DNA from 4 places in the Paenibacillus sp. XP01 genome. Region 1 is predicted to be linked to each of the others. Evidence: riboswitches for the same ligand, from Rfam matches in the RefSeq annotation. Region 1 holds a riboswitch; each other region holds the start of a gene.
What was found. A riboswitch is a leader RNA that binds a small molecule or an ion and turns the genes downstream of it on or off. The one in region 1 is predicted to bind cyclic di-AMP.
Positions count from the first base shown of each region.

Region 1 (5,659 bases):
TTTTATTGAACAACAAACTCCAAATTGAAGTTACAGGAAGTCAAAGGTTACATTCCCATGAATGAAGAGATCGGACTGTACGAAAAATAAAGACCGTTATTCGGATAAGAATAACCATTCAAAAAGGTGGTGAAATGGCATGCAATGGACGCGACTCCTAAATAATCGGGGAATCCTAATGTCGTTATTGGCTGTAGGAGTTGGATTGGCTACCTATGGGGTTACACGGCGGCTAAGATAAAACAGCATTGACTGGCGTCCAATGATGTCGCCTGTTCGAAAAATGTTCTAGGTACAGCAGCAATAAACACAAAACAACCACCGGTATAAAAATATACCGGTGGTCTCATGATCAATGCATGAAATCTGCAAAGATCCCTACAAAATCTGCGGATACCTTGAACGAATTCATCAAAGAGTTTGTTTATCAACACGGTCACCAATAATGAAAGAGGGCATTTGAAACGCCTTCTCTTTTCACCTATTGCTTTTCTGGGCATTCTTTGTTACGAGATTAAGCAAATAAGCTTTTAAGTCGACCATTCGCAAGTGTTCCGGCTTTTGGTCTGTTCCGCTGATAATCAAGGGAACAAGCGATTCCATTTTGCGAATGGAACCATGACCGCCTCCGCCCTTATGCGCAGGTGAACTGCCTCCTGTCAATTCATATCCCGGTTTTGCCGTGACAACCAAAAATTCGCCTTGGTGTGAACGGAGCGCGCTTGACAAACGTTTCAGAACATCGGGATATTGATCGTAATTCAATGAATGTGTGGCCGTGTTTATGCTTAAATCCAGCACCTCTTGATCCTGTTCGACCGTCCATGATTGGTTGTATGGATCAGTTAGATTGCCGCCTGCTTTAAATTTGATCTGTTTGCCTGTTGCCCCCTGAATGGCGTATATCCATTCCTGGTCTTTCCAGGAAACGAAATCGATGCGCGGATCGCTCTTCAATACATTTGCCGTGTCTCTCAGGGATCGATCCGCTTTCAATGAATATACATAGGCCATCGTTTCATTGACGGCGAGCACGATATCCGTATCTTCCGATACGGCTTCACCCGGACGCAAAATGGTGGCGTCTCCGAGCAAAGAAGGCAAATCAATGACCGGATTTTGCTTGGCAGGCAAAATCTGTGTCATTCCGCTGTCGCCTGCAATGACAAAAACGGCCTCTTTCAAGGCTTTCTCCGGAGAACCGAATGTTTCCAATACAGATTGAAGCTGCTGATCCAACTTTTTGACTCCACGAAGTCCAGTGGGACCTTTTTTATGTAACTCCCGGTCCAAGTCCGGCAAATAAACAAACAAAAAATCCGGCAATGTATTGGAGTGAATCAAATATTTTACGGCTTCAATAGCGAAGTCATTATGGATGCCCAACCGATTCGTTACACCGTCCGGCAAGTTTTTTATCCCCTGAAACGGATTAGACAACGAACCCAGGGACAACAGGTCCGGCCCTTTCACATGAATCTCTTTCGGTAAAGAAGCAGGACCTTGAATCCAATCGGGTATCGACAACTTATGATCGGACGCCCCCCTGTAAATCAGGCCGTTGATCGAACCAGACTTAAACCCTTGCCGGGCTAAGTCCTCATAGATCGTAGGCAAATTCTTGCTCAAATGACTCCCGTTCAAATGGATCAGCGCATCAGCAAGTACCCGATTCACTCCGAGCCTGAGCACTTCCATCGGTCCGGTTCCATAGTTGATCATTCTCTTGGTTTCCGCAGAGTACCACGTCAGACCCGGCACACGGTGAATGTCCGGATACGCACCGGTAAGCAATGAGCTGTCGATCGTGACGGACATCGTGGGAAAGGAACTGACCAGGTTTTTATAATATTGTCCGTGTTCGATCAGAAATTTTAATGTCGGAAGCTCCTGCTTGCCGATTCCTTGGTCAATCGCCTGAACCATCAAAGAGTCTACCATCAGGAAAATGACTTTCTTCGCATTTTCTCCACTGGCGGAATTTATTCGCATCAAATCCTGTTCTTTGGGTTTCGAGTTCTGGCATCCGATCAGCATGATCGATATAAGGATCACAGGCCACATTCGAATCCCTTTTTTCTTCATAACGGTTCACCCCTTTATGTACATTGTGTCTTGAAATCTAGGGGGTATCCGAGGTTATTTTTTCCATTATGAACATAATCAAGATGACAATTACATCCGTTCCGTGAAAAGTATGGCTGGATTCAGGACAAATACAGCGTCTCGCGGCAAATCTTTCCCGCCGCACTGGACGAAATGATGGCTAATGGCACCCCGGTACAGCGTGACCGCGTTACACAGGCGTTCCTAAAGATGAAAAAAGCTCCTGAATCTCCAAATAAGGAAATTCAAGAGCTTTCTTATGGTTGTATTGATGCGGTCGAGAGGACTCGAACCTCCACGGGGGGTTAGCCCACACGGACCTGAACCGTGCGCGTCTGCCAATTCCGCCACGACCGCATATGTGGTATATCTCCGGAAATATCACGGCGACAAGGAAGAATATATCATAGAAACCGAAACTCTGTCAACACATTAACAGCCATGATGAACAGCAAAATGACGCAAAAGGAAATGGATGCTGTAGTCAGGCGACAAACTATTTATTTGTCCATTCCATTAGCTGTTGAAACGGTGGTTACTTTTTTGTAACCGAAAAACGACAGCTTTTTCGCAATTTGAGCATAAAAAATGAGAATTCCGTTAACATGGCGGTGCAGATAACCGTTTCAGAACGATTTGACAATTTCGTATTTATGCAATATCATTTCAAATGGTTACAAAATATTCATTATTCATGTGCCGAGTTTCATTAGTGAAAACGGGGGAACCATACCGGGTGAATTATTCCGATACATAGGAAATATAGGGAACCTTCTACCGAACCCTTAGCTAACTCCGTAGGCATCGAAGGGAGAACATAACATTTTGAAAAAGCTTATCCTGTCCTTATTCGGCGCAGCCGTTTTATTTACTTCCGGTGCAACAGCAACCGAAGCAAGCAGCATCAATACCGTAGTCAACAGCATGACTGGCATTCCGTACAAGTGGGGCGGCACAACAATGGCCGGCTTCGATTGTTCCGGATTTATGAGATACCTGTTCAACAAATACAGCATCGAACTGCCGCGTACCTCGCAGGCACAAGCCAAGGCTGGCACCGCTGTTTCCAAAGCCAACCTTCGCACAGGCGACCTTGTATTTTTCAACACCACTGGAAAAGGCATCTCTCATACAGGCGTGTATATCGGTGGAGGCAATTTCGCTCATGCTTCAAGCAGCAAAGGCGTCAGCATCACCAAATTGTCCAATCCTTATTTCAGCGACCGCTACGTCACTGCACGCCGCGTAACCGGCGAATTCATGTATAACAAAATGCTTGGAAAAATTTAAACGATACCGCACTTGTTCATCCAGATCACTTGAGAAACATTGTACTCTAACCAAGAATGCCAAAAAAACCAGACAGGGCTCGAGCCTTGTCTGGTTTTTTTGGTGCAAATATGGGCTTATCGGATTAATGCAGCGCCTTCTGAACCCTAAGAGCCCCCTGAGACAGGGCGTGTCCGCCTCCAACGGCTCCGGCGACGGCAACGGCCTCTAGGATTTCCTGATCGGATGCTCCCTTGGCACGGGCCTCCTGCACGTGGTAGAGCGTGCACACTTCATTATTGGCAAACAATCCAATGCCCAGCGCGATTAATTGTTTCGTTTTGGCGTCGATTGCGCCTGGCTGAAAACACTCCCCCGTAAATTCGTGATAAGACTTGACCACACCGGGAAGCAAACTCTCCAATTCGCCAATCTGATCCTTGTACGCATGGACTTTATCGTTCATCAGTGTCATGTTGCAATCATCCCCTCACAGATAGGTTCCAGTCACTCACCGACCTTATCCTGTCTCCCGGAGCAGACAACTATGCCCAAACGTCCATGGTAAATCCAGTTAACCTCAGGAATAATCCTGATGGCAGACCGCTACTCCTTCAGCTGGCTTCGACGGGGTTCGCTGAAACGTTGGAAGCTGTAACGGCGATCCAGCTTGACCACTCGCCGATTTTGACGGCGAATGAGCACCTGCTCATCGTCCCACGCAACGACAATGCCTTTCACGTCGTTGGATTCCAACTCGTCGCGCACTACCCTCACTTTTTCTCCCGACAAGCGGAGCGCATTCAATTCTTCATCGCTAATCATGATTCATGGCCTCGACTTTCTATAAAATGATGGTCTGTATCTGTGCTAAACGGCAACGTGCTACAAAAAGAGACCTAAATGAAATTCATTTAGGTCTCGCGTGACTGCTGCCGTGTCATTCCTAAGTGGTTCCCTACTGAAAATTATCGCTGAGCGTGCTCTTTGCTGTCGTTCTTCTCAAACCAGAAATCAAGCACCTTGGCGGACATCACGCGTGATTCCAGGTACTCCACTTGATGCGGCGTAAATTGTTCTTTCCAAGAGAAGGACAACTCTTCGCACAAGCCCACGATCGTCAGCAGCTCTGACCAGGCAACGTAGCGTTTGTACCAGAAAAACTGCGGATGTTCAATCATATAGGGATAAAGGTCATCAAATTCCGTATGTTTACAATCCAGGGCACGTTCAAAATGAACTTTTGATTCAGCCAGCTTATCCATAAAAAACTGTTCTGTTGCCGGTTGGTTTCCCATGGTGTTGCCTCCTCTCCCTAACATAACCCCATTATAAAACAAATGCACGGTCATGCAAAGGTATAGTTAAGAAAAAATGAGTCTTTCCTTCGAATGGTCAACATTCCGAATCGTCAAACTGCACGGTACCGTTCTCCAGGGAACGGATCCGAACCAACGCTTCCACCGGAACGCCCAACTCGCGAATGGTGCGTGCGCCGGCCTGAAAGCATTTTTCCACCACGACTCCGAATCCGACCAGCTCAGCCCCCGAACGCTCTATAATTTTGATGATGCCGCGCGCGGCATCCCCATTGGCAATGATGTCGTCAATGAACAGGATTCGATCATTTTCCCGGATGAACTCGCGGGATACCATTATATCGGTTACGATTCCTTTGGTAAAGGAAGGTACGCGCTCACAGTAGGCGTCTGGGTCAGCCAAAAGCGTTTTTTTGCGCCTTGCGAATACGAGCGGCACGCCAAGTTCGTGCGCTGTGGCAAAAGCGACCGGAATGCCCGACGATTCAACCGTAATGATCCGGGTTACCCCGCTTTCGCGGAAACGTGCTGCAAATTCGCGTCCCATTTCCATCGTCAATTCCGTATCGATCTGATGGTTGAGCAGGGCGTCCAGCTTCAGAACCTGGTCCGAAATAACCACGCCTTCTTCCAAAATCCGTTGTTTCAATACTTCCATGTTTTGACCTCCCAGCCTATCCTATGAGGTAAAAGTATCATACATCCTGCCCATAGTTCAAGCGAAATCGCCCCAGTCTTCATGACGAAGGAAAAAGTTGTCGACTCTACGCGCTTGTCATGACTTTTTCGGGTCAAGCATACCTTGTACCATGGCACCCGCATGTCCAAACTAATTTGGTGCCTGAGAGGGGAAACGCATGAAACAGGCTTTCCGGGTACTGCAGATCGCATTCACATACATCGGAACGGTTGTCGGCGCCGGCTTCGCGACAGGACAGGAAATATTGCAGTTTTTCACCCAGTAT
Region 1 covers NZ_CP139481.1:2,157,781-2,163,439, reverse strand. The annotation lists gene SNR34_RS10085 (alkaline phosphatase family protein) at 478-2,085, opposite strand; tRNA gene SNR34_RS10080 (tRNA-Leu) at 2,379-2,463, opposite strand; cyclic di-AMP (ydaO/yuaA leader) riboswitch at 2,794-2,925, shown strand; gene SNR34_RS10075 (C40 family peptidase) at 2,932-3,396, shown strand; gene SNR34_RS10070 (carboxymuconolactone decarboxylase family protein) at 3,521-3,850, opposite strand; gene SNR34_RS10065 (hypothetical protein) at 3,982-4,200, opposite strand; gene SNR34_RS10060 (hypothetical protein) at 4,344-4,673, opposite strand; gene SNR34_RS10055 (xanthine phosphoribosyltransferase) at 4,771-5,352, opposite strand; gene SNR34_RS10050 (YkvI family membrane protein) at 5,552-5,659, shown strand, end outside.

Region 2 (5,659 bases), 2.0 Mb from region 1:
TGTCAACGGGAGGTATTGAATGATGATTTCACGACGCGCCAAGATCCGGCTCACTGCATGTCTTGTCCTTTTTCTTCTAGCCGGAGCGGCATGGTTCATTCTGGGTAAACCCCAAGCCACAATATCCGAATTGCCCGCGTTCGCTCCGGAATCGGGCAAGCCTGTGGCACCCGCACAGCTCCCGAACTCCCCTGAGAGCGTGCAGACACCCACTGCAGAAGTGCTCAGTGATCGCGTGGTGGAATATCACATCGACGTGAAGCTGGCGGATGATAACGTCCTTCAAGGAACGCAGACCCTCACTTGGACCCATCCGGGCAAAAAGACGGTCAACGAGCTTTACTTTCATCTGTACCCCAACGCCTTTTCCTCCCAAAACACAACATTCATGCAAGAATCGGGCGGAAAACTGCGAGGTGACGTCATGCCGGCGAACGGTTACGGTTCCATGACGATCACTGAGATGAAAACGGAGGACGGGCTCTCCCTAATGCATCGCATGCAGTATGTCCAACCGGACGACGGTAATATCAAGGATCGTACATTAATCAAGGTTCGTTTGCCTAAACCGGTCAAAGGCGGAGAAAGCATCACGCTCCATACCCGATTTGAGGTCAAGCTCCCCCAAATCTTTGCCCGAATGGGCACCGCGGGCAATTTCGTCATGGCAGGCCAGTGGTTTCCCAAACTGAGCGTCTACGAGCCGGCAGGCCGTAGAGACCGTGCCGTTGAAGGGTGGAACCTGCACCAGTACCACGGCAACTCGGAATTTTATTCGGATTTTGGCATCTATAGCGTACGCATTCGGGTACCGGAGAAATACAAGGTGGCAGCCACAGGTTTCCCAACCAGACCCTCTGTCGTAAAAAACGGAGAAAAAATCTATCAATTCTATGCCGACGACGTGCATGATTTTGCCTGGGCCGCCTCACCGGACTTCGTCTATGCCGAAGAGCCCTTCTCCGCACCCAACGTGCCTGGCGTGCGCATCAAGCTATATTTGGATCCTGCCCATGAGGACTTGAAAGAACGTTATTTCTATGCAGCCAAAGCCGCATTGACCAATTACAGCAAATGGTTCGGGCGTTACCCTTACTCCACATTATCCATCGTGGTTCCTCCGAAAGCCGGTAACGGTGCCGGCGGCATGGAGTATCCAACGCTCGTTACAGCGTTTGGCGCGGACGATACGTCCCCGGGTTATGATCTGGAACGCACCGTTGTGCACGAGATTGGGCATCAGTATTTTTACGGTATGGTCGCAAGCAACGAATTCGAGGAGGCTTGGTTGGATGAGGGCTTCACCTCCTATGCCGAGGATAAGGTGATGGAACTGGAATACGGCCTTATTCCCAACCTGCCTGTACAAGCTGGTCTCATTACCTCCCCTGCCCCGCTTACGCAAGAGTCGTGGAAGTTCGATTCGCAGAATGACTACGCCTCCAACGTGTATACGCGCGGCAAACTCGTGCTTCTCGGCATCGAACAGCAGGTCGGCGCCAAAACGATGGAACGCATTCTTTCGACCTACGTCAAAAAGTACCGGTTCAAACATCCTTCCTCCACGGATTTTCAGAGGGTGGTGGAACAGGTCACGCGAGCCTCGTGGTCCGAATATTTCAACCAGTACGTATACGGCAGCGGCATGGCCGACTTCGCGGTTGAAAAAATCTCGGTGAAACCCGTGCAAAAGGAAGGTAACACCTGGTATGAATCGTCTATCACGGTCCAGAAAAAAGGCAGTGATTACAAGGGCGTGCCCGTTCGGATCGTGTTTGAAGACGGCCACGTCGTGAACAAGCAATGGGATGGACGGGAAGAGCGGATTACTTACCGTCTCACTTATTCTTCTCCCGTCTCCTGGGCCATGACCGATCCGCTGTACAGCATGGTGCTGGAGAACCGGCATATGAACAATTTTTTAAAAGCCGGCCTGGATGAGCCCGTCCAATTCCGCTGGAGCCTGGGCGCAACCAAACTAATAGAAGCCATTTTCGGAGGTCTGACATGGTGAGGTGGAAACAGTGAAAGCTAAAATACGCGAAGGCTGGTTTCTCGTCCGCCAGCACATGTTCATTGCCGCGCTTTTATTCTTGTATCAATTGGTCTGGGGTTACTTCCTGTTCCGGATGGTACAGTCGGCAGTCGTGCCGCTCCTGCGGCGCTATCCCGAGCCTGAAGCGGGCGAACTCAGCACATTATTGTTCAAAATGGAAAGCCAGCTCAGCCTGTCTGCCCATCCGGAAGTACATCGATACCTTTGGATTCTGGGGGCCATGCTGCTCTTGCGGATGCTAATCAGCCCCCTGATCCATGCCGGCCTGATGTACTCGCTGCAGCATTTCGAGCAAACGGATGAACGTATCCCGTTTGTGAAAGGCATTCGCCAGCTTTGGAAGCCGATCCTGCTCCTGCAAACGACCCGAACCTTGCTCATCTTGTTGCCCGGCTACTGGCTTCTGCCAAAGCTGTATGCCATTCTGATGGACGGGTTCCATTCACTCGCCCTGCTGATGCCCGGGATTCCTTATATCGCCGGCTGGATCGTCTATGGCTGGATCGTGCATCATGCCTTGTTGTACATGCAGTTCGGGGTCTCGGCTCCAGAAAGCCATGAACCGATAAAAAGCGCGTTCCACGCGCTGTGGATCGCGCTCCGGAGCATTATGACCGTGACGGGCATTGCCCTTATTCTCGGTGTTTTCCACCTGCTCCTCTTCGGCGCATTCACCTCGTTCTCCTGGTGGTTGACCGGTCTTGCCGGACTGATCCTGCAGCAAACCTATCCGCTTGCACGCTGCATCCTCAGCCTGTGGAAAATATGCGCACATTTTCGCCTTTGGCAATCCAAGCTCGCCAAACATTAAGTCAGGGGTTGGCGAGCAAATTTGTTACCATCTCCATGTTAACTTTTATTTATAAAAACGCTTTAAAATCAGCAATCCCCGACCTTTCCCCGTCTAAGGTCGGGGATTTTTTTGCTAAATTTGCTGTTAAACGTTGCCAAACAGGTACACCTCTGTTACAATATTCCCAGTGATCTTTTAGTAACAACTTTGTAATCTTTAACTTCATAATTGTAACTACTTAAAATTGTCATATTGATTTCACAGGTGCACATCATGATAAGCCAAATTCCTGGCACCTGGGAAGCGGGGGAACCAGTTATGGGTGAATTGATCTTGCTACAGAGGGATCATAGGGGACCTTCAACCGAATCCTTAAGCTAACCTCGCAGGCGTTGGAAGGGGAAAAATCTTTTGTTTAAGAAGAAAATCACCGCAGCTGTACTCAGCCTAACATTCGCACTATCGCTTGGGGCAGGAAGCGCATTCGCAGATTCTAAAATGGATGAAGTCATTGATTCGGCAATGGGAACTACATATAAAAGCGGTGGAACAACCCTTAGCGGTTTCGATTGCTCAGGGTTCACGCGTTATGTATTCGACAAGCTGGGCATTGATTTGGCACGTCAATCAAGCGCTCAATACGAAATGGGCGATTCGGTATCCCGCATGGAAATGAGACCAGGCGATCTGGTATTCTTTAACACGACAGGTAAAGGCGTTTCCCACGTTGGCATCTTTGTCGGCGAAGGCAAATTCGCACATTCTTCTTCATCAAAAGGTGTAACTATCAGTTCCCTGAGCGAAAACTATTGGGCTGACCGTTATATCGGCGCCAAACGCATTATGAGCACGGACGCATATGAGACGCTTGCACTCGACTAAGGACAAGCTAGGCAACGTCATACTGTAACGAAGCTTGAACAAAAACCGTTGGCATCATTCTCCGCAGGAATGATCCCAGCGGTTTTTTGCATGCGTCCGTGCCCTTATGATGATTTTACCCATCCTGTTATAATATAAACGGCGAATGGCGTATTATGAATATATATAACGGAATAGACAGGACTTTTGTTTCACTTTTTTCAAAGCTTGTCCTGTTTCGCATCAGGAAAGGAGGCACGGTGGTGTACGAAGGTTCAACCACATTCAACGTTATTCCGATGCAGGAAGAACACGGCGAACAGATCTGCAGTTGGGCATATGATCCCCCGTACAACATCTATGGGTTCCTTCCTTGGGAACAGATGAAGGCGCTTGAGATCGAATTTGGGGATGATCGGCTAAGACGAGAACAATATGTCGCCGTCCTCACGGAGCATGGCGAATTAGCGGGATTCGCGCAATACTTTCCGCTGGAAGGCGTAACGCGCATTGGTCTCGGGATGAGGCCGGAGCGCTGCGGACAGGGCCAGGGCATGGAGTTCGTGGCAGCCATCGTCCAGGAGGCCCGGCGCCGCAATCCTGAAAATGAAATCGATCTGGAGGTGCTGACCTGGAATCATCGGGCCATTCGGGTGTATCAAAGGGCAGGATTTGCGATTCACGACACCTATGAACGAATGACGCCGGAAGGAATGAAGCTTTTTCACTGCATGGTTTATGAAGGCTTTTAATTCTACCGGACGGCCGCCTCTCTATTAGTCGGTTGAATTGAATGATATGTGAACCAGCATCGCAAATCCTGCAAAGGTGTAATTGGTTATGATAATTTCCACAAAATGCTATGCTGTCCCACCCGGTTCCGGTATAATGAGATGGACAGTTGGAGTAAGATGATCTTTCATTCTGGAGGGGGACTTAAGGGATGCACAAATGGATCATGAGCGGAATATTTTTTGCAGCATGCGCGTTGGCAATCGTGTTAATGTTTACGCTTCCAGGGAAAGAGGAGGTGGCTGAGGAGGCCAAACCCACCATGCCGGAAGTTACGATGGACGCTGCCCAAGCGGAGGCGACCGTCAAAGCCAACTGTATCTCCTGTCATGGAGATCAGCTTCAAGGCGCCGTTGGCCCCAATCTGCAAAAGATCGGAAGCCAGGACGACGTGGACAAAATCTACTCCGTCATTCTCAAGGGCAAAGGCGGCATGCCTTCCTTCAAAGGCAAGCTGAAAGAAGAGGAAATCGCCAACATTGCGATGTGGTTGTCGGAGAAGAAATAATACGCAAGCATGGCCCTTCGCATGGGGTGCACATGCAGAAAGGCTCACGGCCCTCTATTGAAGGATCGTGAGCCTTTTTCCATTGCAAACCATAGGCAGCACGGCTGCTGCAGCGCCAAGCCTTGTAGAAGGCTATTTGGACGCTCGCTCCGCGAGGAATGCCTCTACCTCGCGCGCCGTCGGCATCCCGGACTGGGCGCCGAGCTTGGTCACCGACAACGCTGCCGCGCCCATGGCGAAGCCTACGGCCGCGTCCAGCGTTTCGCCGCGCGCCAGGGCTACCGCCAGCGCGCCGTTGAAGCAATCGCCGGCGCCGGTCGTGTCGACGGCGCTCACGGCATAGCCGGGCGCACGGCATGCGCCGGCTTGCCCTGCCTGTACGCGGCCGCCTGGCGCAGCCGCGTAGGCAGCCCCCTCGGGGCCGAGCGTCGTGACGACGGCGGCCCCGAGGGATGCGGCGAGCTCTGCGACCGCCGCATCGACGTCTTCCGGCCGGAGGTGGTCCCGGCCGGTAAGCACGGCGAGCTCGCTGCGGTTCGGCGTAATCACGTCGACGCACCGCAGGAGCTCCTCAGGCAGACCCGGCACTGCGGGAGCCGGGTTGAGCACCACCAGAGCGCTGCCTTCGGCCGCGAGTTGAGCCGCGCGG
Region 2 covers NZ_CP139481.1:109,074-114,732, reverse strand. The annotation lists gene SNR34_RS00535 (M1 family metallopeptidase) at 23-2,014, shown strand; gene SNR34_RS00530 (hypothetical protein) at 2,025-2,867, shown strand; cyclic di-AMP (ydaO/yuaA leader) riboswitch at 3,119-3,256, shown strand; gene SNR34_RS00525 (C40 family peptidase) at 3,261-3,731, shown strand; gene SNR34_RS00520 (GNAT family N-acetyltransferase) at 4,010-4,462, shown strand; gene SNR34_RS00515 (c-type cytochrome) at 4,654-5,010, shown strand; gene rbsK (ribokinase) at 5,143-5,659, opposite strand, start outside.
Region 2: linked by a shared signal. The riboswitch ahead of SNR34_RS00525 (C40 family peptidase) and the one ahead of SNR34_RS10075 (C40 family peptidase) in region 1 are both predicted to bind cyclic di-AMP.

Region 3 (5,659 bases), 650 kb from region 1:
GCGAGCTCATGTTTGAGCACTCCGTCCGAAGAAGCTACCGAACCCGTGCGTCCGCCTTTAACTGTTGCCGTTGCCGTATATAAAGCCTGCATCGATGATCTCTCCTTTAATATGGTTAGTATTATCGCTTATGTTCCAATTAAACCGCTGAGTCGTTTTGAAACGTTATTCACCGCTATTTCGGTTCTGACAGCATCGAATGGGTTAACCTATCGTCTGAAACACCGCCCCCTTCTTTGCAAGCCGCCAACTATTCCTATCCATTCTTTTTTGTTTGGCGCCACTTCAGAAAAATTGTCCTTTTACATAAAAGTTGCACTAGACAAAAATATTTGAGGGTGTACAATGTAAACAACGACATATCTTTTCGGACATAAGCTTCTCGTCATTCCAAACCTTCATTTCATCGAAACTATAGATAATCGTTATTAAATCCATTAAAAGTCAGGTGATGATTCCATGAGCAAAAGAAATCCATTCCACACCTCCTCAGCCGAACAGCTTGCAGCAGCAGGCGCGATGCCTTCCCTCGGGGAAGCCCATAGTTCCATGAGAGTGCCCAAAAACGCGGCCTGGTGGAAAAAATTCCTCGCCTTCGTCGGCCCGGGTTACATGGTTGCCGTCGGATATATGGACCCCGGCAACTGGGCGACCGACATATCGGGAGGCTCGCAATTCGGGTATACGCTCCTGTCGGTAATCCTCATTTCGAATCTGATGGCGGTTGTGCTGCAAGCACTCGCAGGCAAACTCGGCATCGTTACCGGACGCGACCTTGCCCAGGCTTGCCGCGAACGGTTCAGCATGCCTGTAGTCATCATGCTGTGGTTGTTATGCGAACTCGCGATCGCTGCAACCGATCTCGCCGAGGTGATCGGGTCGGCCATCGCCCTGAAACTGTTGTTTAACATTCCAATGCTGTATGGCGTCATCATTACCGTAGTGGACGTGCTGCTGGTCCTGCTTTTGCAAAACAAAGGTTTTCGGGCCCTTGAAACGCTCGTCATCGTGCTGATGGCCACCATTGCCCTCTGTTTCGGCATCGATCTGTTTCTCGCCAAACCGGACATGGGCGGAGTGCTGCACGGCTTTGTACCCAGCGCGGAAATTTTGCAAAACCCAGCCATGTTATACATCGCGATCGGCATCATCGGGGCTACCGTTATGCCCCATAACCTGTATCTGCATTCGTCCATCGTACAGACCCGCCAGATCGAGCAGACATCCCGTGGCAAAAGAGAAGCGATCCGTTACTCCACCATGGATTCCACGATCGCTTTGACGCTGGCCCTGTTCATCAATGCCGCCATTTTGATCGTGTCGGCGGCCGTTTTCCACAGTGCAGGCATGACGCAGGTCGCCGAAATCGCCGATGCCTATCACCTGCTGACGCCGCTGCTGGGCACAACGATCGCAAGCGTTCTGTTCGGCGTTGCCCTGCTTGCTTCCGGCCAGAATTCCACGCTGACAGGAACCCTGTCCGGACAGATCGTCATGGAAGGTTTCCTGAACATCCGGATTCCCGCCTGGCTGCGCAGGCTGGTTACACGGCTTATTGCCATCATCCCGGCCGTCATCGTTACCGCCATTGCCGGCGAACACGGTACCGAGGAACTGCTCATTCTGAGCCAGGTCATTTTGTCTTTGCAGCTGCCGTTTGCCGTCATCCCGCTGGTCATGTTTACGAGCGATAAAAAAAGCATGGGCGAGTTTGCCAACAAACCATGGCTGAAAATAGCATCCTGGTTTATTGCTGGTATCATCGTCGTCCTGAACGTGTACCTCATTATCCAGACTTTCGCACTCCTCTAAAAAAATAAGGCTGATCGTCGCAAGCACCGGAGTGCCTGCACGATCAGCCTTTTCTTCGATGAAACGGAGGATGAACACAGCATTATAATGTAACTATTAATGAAACCTAATCCTCGCCAGGCAAAAACAGCGGCAGCAGCTGCTCCAGCGATTCAACCGTCCAGTCCGGCTGCTCGTCCGCCGAGCGTTCAGGCTGAAACCTTCCGTAACCTTGCAATATGCGTACAGTGCGCATGCCCAGTTTGCTTGCCGGAACGATGTCGTTATCGATTCGGTCCCCAATCATAACAGCCTCATCAGGCTCGCATTCCGCCTGCTTCAACGCTACCGCGTATAATCCGGGATCCGGTTTGGATACGCCCTCTTCTGCCGAGCATGCCAGGACGTCCACGTATTTGCGCAAGCCATACCTTTCAAGCCGCTCTTCCGTGCCCAGGCTTTGATTGGCAATGATGCCGATCCGATAACGGCCGGATAACGCATGCAGCACACGCTCCGCAGCAGCAAAAGGATGCTCAAGCTCCTTCCGGAACTTCAGTTTTTCCTGAATCCGTGCCCGGTGCTCCTCATGATCGATCAAGGTACGAATAGCTACCCGCATCGGCCACTGCTCGTACTTGCTGTAACATTCGACAAAGATCTCGCGCACCTTTTCGATGTTCACATGATACCCGAGCATTCGGGCTTCCCGCACAAACTGGCCGATGATGTCGTCCACCGGCTCCCACTCATCCACCAACGTATCCCCAACATCAAAAAACAACCATTTGATACCACCAATATCCGGCACGTTACTCCTCCTTGCTCACCTTGAACGCATCCTCCCAATCATCAACGCGAGCCTCATCCGGCGAATCTTTTACCCTTCAAAAGGTCGCTGTTTTCAGGCCCGTCTTCCAACATTAAAAAAAGAAGACCCGTATCCAGAAAGAGTCTTCTTGGTTTTTCACACATATAATTAAGCTAATTATAACAGCCGCCTAACATCGGATCAATCACCAACAGCCCGCCCTTATCCGTTGAGCAGAAATCCGACCTCTCCATTCATCGAATACACGATCCGATCGGCACCCATACCGCGATAAATGCCTTTGGGATGGCTCTGTTCCGTAATGACGCACAACGTCTTGGATGTCCACGATCTGCAGATTTGCAGATAACGGCAGGTGAGATTAAGGCTGTTCTCAAAAATAAAAACATTGCCCACATTTCCCTGCGGCAGAAACCACTTTTGCGCCGATGCCGTATTCATGCGAATGACGTTCTCTACGCCGATCCGCCGCAATTTGCGTTCTTCGCCCGCACTGTTCGTCAGCACGGCAAAAGGTACCTTTTTGTACATCAACAGCTTCACAAATTTGCGCCCTGCTTCATTCGGGGCCGTGACCAAAACCATCTCGTTATCCATTATTCGTTCCTCCCTCTGACGTGAAAAGACAACAAAAAAGAAGCGTGGGGGACCAAGGCCGCCCGAACGCTTCTTCAATCCATGACAAATAACATTCGCCATGAATAACGTACGGCTTGTTGCCTCTCCCTTTAACGCTTACGAGGTTAGCTGACGGATTCGGGCGCGAGAGTCGCCCTATTTCCGGCATAGCCGGAAAATTCACCCCATAGATGCATCGCATCCGATTGGTTCCCCCGTTTTCCATTCCGACCGGAACGGAAACTCAGCGATTAAAAACATCGTTCATGTTATCGATATGAATCATACACCCCTGACAAGTCGGTGTAAAGTCGGTGCAGCTCTCCGAAAAGGCAGATTTATGGCACTTTGCTTTAATGAGATCGCTTACATATATACTAATCTCCACCTTTCTCGTTTAAACTATCTAATTCTCGCTCTGGTAGAAATTCCACATGATAACGGAAAGGAAGAAACAAGACACTGGCATCCCAAATGATTCCAATTATAATTTTGCATTAATTAATTGCATCAAATATAATAGAGATATAAAAAGATCACCGCATCGATACTACTCATTTGGAGGCGAATATTATGTCCATCTACGATTACAAAGTGAACACGCTTCGTGGCCAGGAAGTCGAAATGTCCCAATACCGCAACAAGGTCCTGCTGATCGTCAACACTGCGAGCAAATGCGGCCTAACCCCGCAATACGAAGGCTTGCAAAAGCTGTATGACAAGTTCCAGAACAGCGATTTCGAAGTATTGGGGTTTCCAAGCAACCAGTTCGCTCAGGAAAAGGGCTCTTCCGACGACATCGCCGAATTTTGCCAGATGAACTATGGCGTCAGCTTCCCGATGTTCGAGAAGATCGACGTGAACGGCAGCAGCGCCCACCCTCTTTTTCAGCATTTGACCAAAGAAGCGCCAGGCCTGCTAGGATCGAAGGCCATCAAATGGAATTTCACTAAATTTCTGGTCGACCGGGACGGCCGCGTGCTCAAACGTTATGCTCCCCAAACGACGCCTGATCAGATTGAAGCCGATATTGCGGAGCTGCTGCATCAATAACAACATTTCAACAGAGATGGATTGATGTCACGATGCATTCATTTTTCATAAGGTCATCCCCTTGAAGAACCGTGTTGCAGCCCGGAAAGGCTTTTCGAAAAATCGGTGATGCAGCACGGCTTTTTTATGCCTTTTTGCAGAAAACAAAAAAAAGAAGCATTCCGATGATCGGAATGCTTCTTTTGTTCTACTTCATTATAATGCGGTCGAGAGGACTCGAACCTCCACGGGCGTACGCCCACTACCCCCTCAAGATAGCGTGTCTGCCATTCCACCACGACCGCATGTCGTATTAGCGGCAACAAAAATGATTATACAGGGTTTCAAAGGAAAAGTAAAGCTATTTTTAACATTAAATTTTGGTGCCGAATGTATCGTCATTTTCCAACATCATATTGCATAAGATGGTATCTGATTTGAACATTTCGCCATCATTTTATTTTCGGTTCTGAAGCAATTCCGAACAATTACATAACATAATATTAACACGGTAAGGATAATAAAATAACATATTTTATTTCACAAATCAAAAATACAGCTTACCATTGACAAAACGCAGACATTTGTGTAAATATATATATCATATAATTCGGATTTTTACCGATATAAGTGATTTAAAACCTGCAACAAAGTCATATTATATTACACAAAACGAACATAGGAGGCGAAAATGGTGAACCGAGGAAATAAGCTGCTCGATTATGTCAAACTGCTTGATTCCTCTATCCAGGTCGGAGGCTTCACCCATTTCTTCGGCATGGATACGCACATCCAGGATGGGAACATTCGCAATGCCGCTGATCTCGAATCGTTCATGCGTTGTCAGATGCATCCCAGCATCACCCGCCTTGAAGGGATGGCCATCAAAGGCATCTATAGTGCCGCCGACCAAAACGACACCTGGCGGCTGGCACTAATCGACAAACTCGTACATGTACAGCGCACCCCTGCCAACCAACGAGAGCAAGCGAGCTCCATGGGCAAAAGGCTGATCAAACTCGCACACGCCCTCCATCCATGGATTGATTTTTCTCCGCTTGAAGACACTTTAGCCAAATACGAATCCGTCGGCTGCCTCTCGACAGTCCACGCATGGGTCAATCACCACCTCGGCATTCCCGTCGAGGACGCTGTACAAGGTTATCTCCACTCAGCCATGAGCGCGTGCATAACCGAAGCCGCCAGAACTCTTGCCCTGGACGGCGATGCAAGCCAACAACTGTCTGCACGCCTGGCCGCAGACCTTGACCAGGAATGGGCACTGGTCAGCGCTTCCTCTACCGATGGACTTTCCCCTTCCGTCCCGACGTCCATCAAATCGCTTTTTCCCAGCTTCCACATGCTTGGAGCAGGCCTCCACGCTTT
Region 3 covers NZ_CP139481.1:1,509,777-1,515,435, reverse strand. The annotation lists gene SNR34_RS06860 (organic hydroperoxide resistance protein) at 1-92, opposite strand, end outside; gene SNR34_RS06855 (Nramp family divalent metal transporter) at 520-1,812, shown strand; gene SNR34_RS06850 (HAD family hydrolase) at 1,919-2,602, opposite strand; gene SNR34_RS06845 (hypothetical protein) at 2,825-3,220, opposite strand; cyclic di-AMP (ydaO/yuaA leader) riboswitch at 3,341-3,501, opposite strand; gene SNR34_RS06840 (glutathione peroxidase) at 3,815-4,294, shown strand; tRNA gene SNR34_RS06835 (tRNA-Leu) at 4,496-4,578, opposite strand; gene SNR34_RS06830 (urease accessory protein UreF) at 4,968-5,659, shown strand, end outside.
Region 3: linked by a shared signal. The riboswitch ahead of SNR34_RS06845 (hypothetical protein) and the one ahead of SNR34_RS10075 (C40 family peptidase) in region 1 are both predicted to bind cyclic di-AMP.

Region 4 (5,659 bases), 2.0 Mb from region 1:
CCGTCTCCAGACCGAGAACGGGAGCTTCAACGGCAAAGCCGTGATATGTTAGCTCCTCCTTCAAACGTGCGGATGCGAGATATTCCTCATTTCCTAATTCCGGATTGGCCCCGATATATGATGAAATGTCCTTGAAACGGGAAGCATATTGATCAATAACCGCTAAAATTTGTGTTTGGATGGGTGTCATGGTGGTGTACTCCTTCTGCAAAAATAAAAACGATTTCTTGATTATAGCATGCTTCTCCATTTTTTTCAGGGCGTTGTCATGCGTTGTAAATATGAAAATGCATTGCATATTCATACATTGTCCTTTATAATGACTCAGGCATCCTATGAGAAATAAGCATGTGAATAAAGTAAGGGGAGAACAGGTTTGAAATTAATAAGTCGTTACACCATGATGCTTATGGCCTTTGTGGTCATGCTGACAATGGCTGTTCCAACGGCCATGGCCGCGGGCACGACGGGCATTTCAGAGGGCAAAAAGCTGGTGCTCGGCACAAGTGCCGATTTCGCGCCGTACGAATTTCATAAAGTGATTGACGGCAAGGACCAAATTGTCGGTTTCGATATCGCGATCGCCAAAGCGATTGCAGCCGACATGGGTGCAGAACTTGTCATAGAGGATATGGGCTTTGACGGGCTTCTGCCCGCATTGCAGAGCGGTCGCGTCGACATGGTCATCTCGGGCATGACCCCGACCGATGAACGCAGAAGAAGCATCGACTTCTCGGAAACCTACTACAAATCGAAGCAAGTCATCGTCGTACGCGCTGAGGACAAGGACAAGTTCCCGACGATGGCCGAGCTGGAGAACCAGAAGATCGGCGTGCAGAAAGGCTCTATTCAAGAAGAGATCGGTCAGAAGATTGCCGGTGCTAAGCTGACTGCATTGGACAAGATTTCCGATATTGTGCTGCAATTGGAGACCAATCGTATCGACGCAGCCATTCTGGAGGACACCGTTGCCGTCGGATACCTGGATGACAACATCGTGCTTGCGCCTGCAGTGCCGGACGAAGAAGAAGCAGAGGCCGCCATCGGTATCCGCAAAGGAAACACGGAACTGCTGAACGCCGTAAACGCAACGCTTGCCCGACTGAAAAGCGAAAACAAAATCCCTCAGATGGTTACCGAAGCGAGCCAAATGATGGCGGGAAAAGAAACCAAAACACCGAATATTCTGGAAGTGTTCTGGCAATACAAAAGCTTTTATGCAACAGGTGTGGGCTATACCTTGCTGTTGTCTGCGCTTGGCGTCATTTTCGGTGTCATCATCGGTCTGATCATCTGTTGGTTCCGTCTCCATGACGCAGCCATCCTGCGCTGGATCGGTACGGCATACGTCGAATTGATCCGTGGAACCCCGATGCTGGTCCAGTTGATGATCATTTATTACGGCCTGGCTTTGACCTTTAGCATTAACTTCTCGCCGCTTCAGGCAGGGATTATTACGTTGTCCATCAACAGCGGTGCTTACTTGGCGGAAATCTTCCGCGCAGGTATTCAAGGCGTGGACCGCGGACAGATGGAAGCGGCTCGGTCTTTGGGGATGGGCAAAGCTGCAGCGATGCGCTTTATTGTCCTGCCGCAGGCCTTCAAAGCGGTCCTTCCGGCGATCGGTAACGAGTTCGTTACCATTATCAAGGAATCGTCCATCATTTCGGTGATCGGTATGGTCGATATCATGTATCAGGCCAGCGTGGTCAAAAACATTACGTATCAGGGCTTGAATCCATTCCTGATCGCCGCAGCCATATACTTCGTGCTGACATTCATTTTGTCCAAGCTGTTGGGACGACTGGAAAGGAAGTTGAGTGCAAGTGATCGACGTTAAACAACTGCATAAATCTTACGGAAAAAACGAAGTGCTGAAAGGCATTGATGTAACGATCGGAAAAGGAGAAGTCGTGGTGGTCATCGGACCTTCGGGCTCGGGGAAAAGTACGTTTTTGCGCTGCTTGAACCTGCTGGAGCAACCGACTTCAGGCGAAATCAATTTTGAAGGGGTATCCATCACCGACCCTAAACACAACATTAACGCAACCCGTGAAAAAATGGGCATGGTCTTCCAGCATTTTAATCTGTTTCCGCACAAAACGGTGCTGCAGAACGTGACAATCGCCCCGATCAAGGTGAAGAAACAATCCGTTCAGGAAGCAAACAAGATCGCGGAGGATTTGCTGAGAACGGTGGGCCTTTACGACAAAAAGAATGCTTATCCAAGCCAATTGTCAGGCGGACAGAAGCAGCGTATCGCCATTGCCCGGGCGCTCGCCATGCAGCCGCACGTTATGCTGTTCGATGAGCCGACCTCCGCGCTTGATCCGGAAATGGTCGGCGAGGTGCTGGATGTCATGAAACGACTTGCCGAAGGCGGCATGACCATGGTCATCGTAACCCATGAGATGGGCTTTGCCCGCGAAGTTGGGGATCGCATTTTGTTCATGGACGGCGGAGTGATCGTAGAAGACGGAACGCCTTCAGAAGTGTTCGGTGCACCCAAACATGCACGTACCCGCGATTTTTTGGCAAAGGTGCTTTAGCCGATCATTGGAGTATCAAGATAAACCATGCCTGCTGTTTAAGGAGGCATGGTTTTTTGCTTGGATTGGTGCGCTATGGATTGAAAAAGTAACTTTTCTGTTACCATCTATGCGGGAACGAGCGACCATTCGAAACCCCGGATTCCCATGAAACAATGGACATACGCTGAATTACAAGGGGAAGCGATCGCAGATTGGTAACAATTACTAGGCACCATGGTTACAATATTGTGATATATTAGTCGTGCCGAAACTTTCTTAACGGAAGGTGCGGGGGAAGTAATGATGCAGTAGAGGGGCAGTCGCATCCTTGCAGCTGCTTGGGGTGAATTAGGGCGTACATAAGCAATACGTGTAAATCTATACCTATAGGGTGGTCTCCTCCATCCGAATCCGACAACTAACTTCGCAGGCATAATAAGGGAGGTAGACTTAATTCGATGAAACGCATCGTCAAAACCGCAACAGCCATGTTAGCAGCAGCCGTATTGATCCAGGCTGTCCCGGCTCACGCAGATTCCGTCCATGTGGCCAAAGAAGGAGATACCTTTTATACGCTTTCCAAGAAATACAACATTGCTCTCGACACGTTGATGAAGGCCAATACGGGCATCTCCGCGTACAATATCTATGACGGGGTGAAAATCAACATTCCGGGCAAAACAAGCACCGCATCCGCTGCAGCTTCAGCATCGAAAGTTCAGGCCAATGCAGTAACTGCTGCCAGTCTGGACGTAAACAATGAAGACAAAGTCGTAGAGGCGTGGGGCAAGACGTTTGATTACAGCAAGACATTGAACGTTGTCGCTACAGGGTATTCGGCGGACCCTTCCGAGAACGGGAAGTGGGGATCTGTTGATTATTTCGGCAACGACCTTGAGCTCGGTACCATCGCGGTAGATCCTAAGATCATCCCGCTCGGAACCAAAGTGTTGGTGACTGGACACAGCCATCCGGGATTGCCTAAACAGGCTTTTGTGGCTACGGCGCGTGATACGGGTTCTGCCATCAAAGGAAACCGCATTGATATTTTCATCCCCGGAAGCAAACAATCCGTAAGTTCATTCGGGTTTCAGGACGTGAAACTCTTTATTTTGAAATAAATCGACGATGGTGTTCGTTCAATCACGAAGCGTGAGTGAAGCGAACACCTTTTTGCATCCGGTCATTTTACGGTTTTTCTGTTTTTGGGCATTTGCAGCATTTCATCTAAAGTGACCAATTTGTATCCTCTTTTTTGCAGCTCCGTGATCACCTCCGGCAATGCCTCTACCGACCCGCTGAGATTGGCCCCGACGCCGCCACCGGCATGTTGAAGAATAATGGAGCCGGGTTTGACGGCAGATAATATGTTTTCTTTGACCTTTTCTTTGGGGATGCCCTTCCAATCCAATGAATCCACGTTCCAGTTTACGATGCTGTAGTGGTTCCTGGCTGCCCATTTGAGCTGCTCTTCATTAATATCCCCGTACGGAGGACGAATCATTTTTGGAGTATATCCTGTCAGTCTCTGTATGATTTCCCCGGTTCGCAAAATCTGTTTGCGGAATGCGCTCATGGACAATTTGCTGAATTGGGGGTGATTGTAACTGTGATTGCCGACGACATGCCCTTCTTTCACGATGCGTTTAACCAGGTCAGGATGTTTCTCAGCACGGTTGCCTACGATGAAAAAAGTAGCCCGTACATGATGTTCTTTTAAAACATCCAACACTTGAGGCGTGAATCGAGGATCAGGCACATCGTCAAAAGTTAAAGCGACCCGTTTGGTCGACGGACCGTTGGTCTTGAAAGTATCTGCATATTTTCGCCGAAGCTGTCCCAGAGTCAGCTGTTCTTCCTCCGATGAATGGATGGTTTCCTTGGACTCCCTTTCAGGAACCGAATGATTTCCCATTGCCTCAGCAGGTCGTAAGGGAGAGAAACTAACGCAAAGCAGCATGCAGACGATCCCAATGGCCACGTTGAGGCGAACACGCATGACAGCAGCCTCCTTTCAAGAATGCGTTCTTTTTTGGTATTCCCGGGATCGCAATGGTTTATGCGGGATGTGAAGTGTTTCATTGTCTTTGCGACGAATGAGGCTCATAATTCCAGAAAATACATAAAACATGAAGGTTGGGTGGACGCAGATGAATGAGTTCGATTTGAAAACGATGAAGCTTCAAGCAATTCAAACCGGGGATGACCGCGTATTATTGGTGACAGGAGGAAAAGCGCATATCGGTGCAGTCGCCACATATTATCCGGATGGGGAACGCATTAACGGTTCGGTCATGCACATTCCGGGGCATAAGGAACAGGAACTGTGCGAGCGTCTTGCCCGTAAAGCGGCGCAGCATCTCAGAACGACCGTAACCGTCATTATGGGCATTCATTACAATGGCATTACGCGCATGCAAATCGACGAAATTGTGCAGACTGCGGAAAGGCTGCTTGATGAACATTTAAACCCGTCCGAACATACGAATGGTTTGGTGAACGATGCCGTTCATTCCTATAACGGGGGTTCACAAATTTTTGATTGAAAATTGAAACGGACAGACGATTGCGACGTATGTATAATTATATACAGGGTTGTATTATCGACTAGGAGGAAAATTAAATGTCCATTTTCAAACGATTGCGTGATTTAACGATGTCAAACATTAACGCTATTATCGACAAGGCAGAAGATCCAATCAAAATGACGGACCAATATATCCGGGACATGCAAGAGGATCTGGAGGATGCGGAGAAAGCCGTTGCAGCCCAGATCGCCATCGAGAAAAAATTCAAACAGCTTTATGAAGAACAGGAAGCGCTCGTAAAAAAACGCGAGGAACAAGCTCATACCGCTGCACGCGCCCAGAACGTAGACCTGGCCCGGCGGGCGCTTGAAGAGAAAAAAGCCGCTGAAGAAAAAATGGCCGAATACAAAGTCAGCTACGACCAGAACAAGGCGGCAGCCGACAATCTGCGCGGCAAACTGGATGAGATGCGCAAACAGCTGACACAGATGAAAAACAAACGCGAAACCCTCGTTGCTCGTTACAACGCAGCCAAGGCGCAAACCGAAATCAACAAGGCTCTTAACGGGTTCAGTTCCGATACGGCGAGCGCCGGCATGA
Region 4 covers NZ_CP139481.1:4,164,756-4,170,414, reverse strand. The annotation lists gene SNR34_RS18725 (M20 family metallopeptidase) at 1-190, opposite strand, end outside; gene SNR34_RS18720 (ABC transporter substrate-binding protein/permease) at 425-1,840, shown strand; gene SNR34_RS18715 (amino acid ABC transporter ATP-binding protein) at 1,827-2,549, shown strand; cyclic di-AMP (ydaO/yuaA leader) riboswitch at 2,785-2,980, shown strand; gene SNR34_RS18710 (3D domain-containing protein) at 2,990-3,652, shown strand; gene SNR34_RS18705 (polysaccharide deacetylase family protein) at 3,715-4,530, opposite strand; gene lpdD (prenylated flavin chaperone LpdD) at 4,661-5,077, shown strand; gene SNR34_RS18695 (PspA/IM30 family protein) at 5,155-5,659, shown strand, end outside.
Region 4: linked by a shared signal. The riboswitch ahead of SNR34_RS18710 (3D domain-containing protein) and the one ahead of SNR34_RS10075 (C40 family peptidase) in region 1 are both predicted to bind cyclic di-AMP.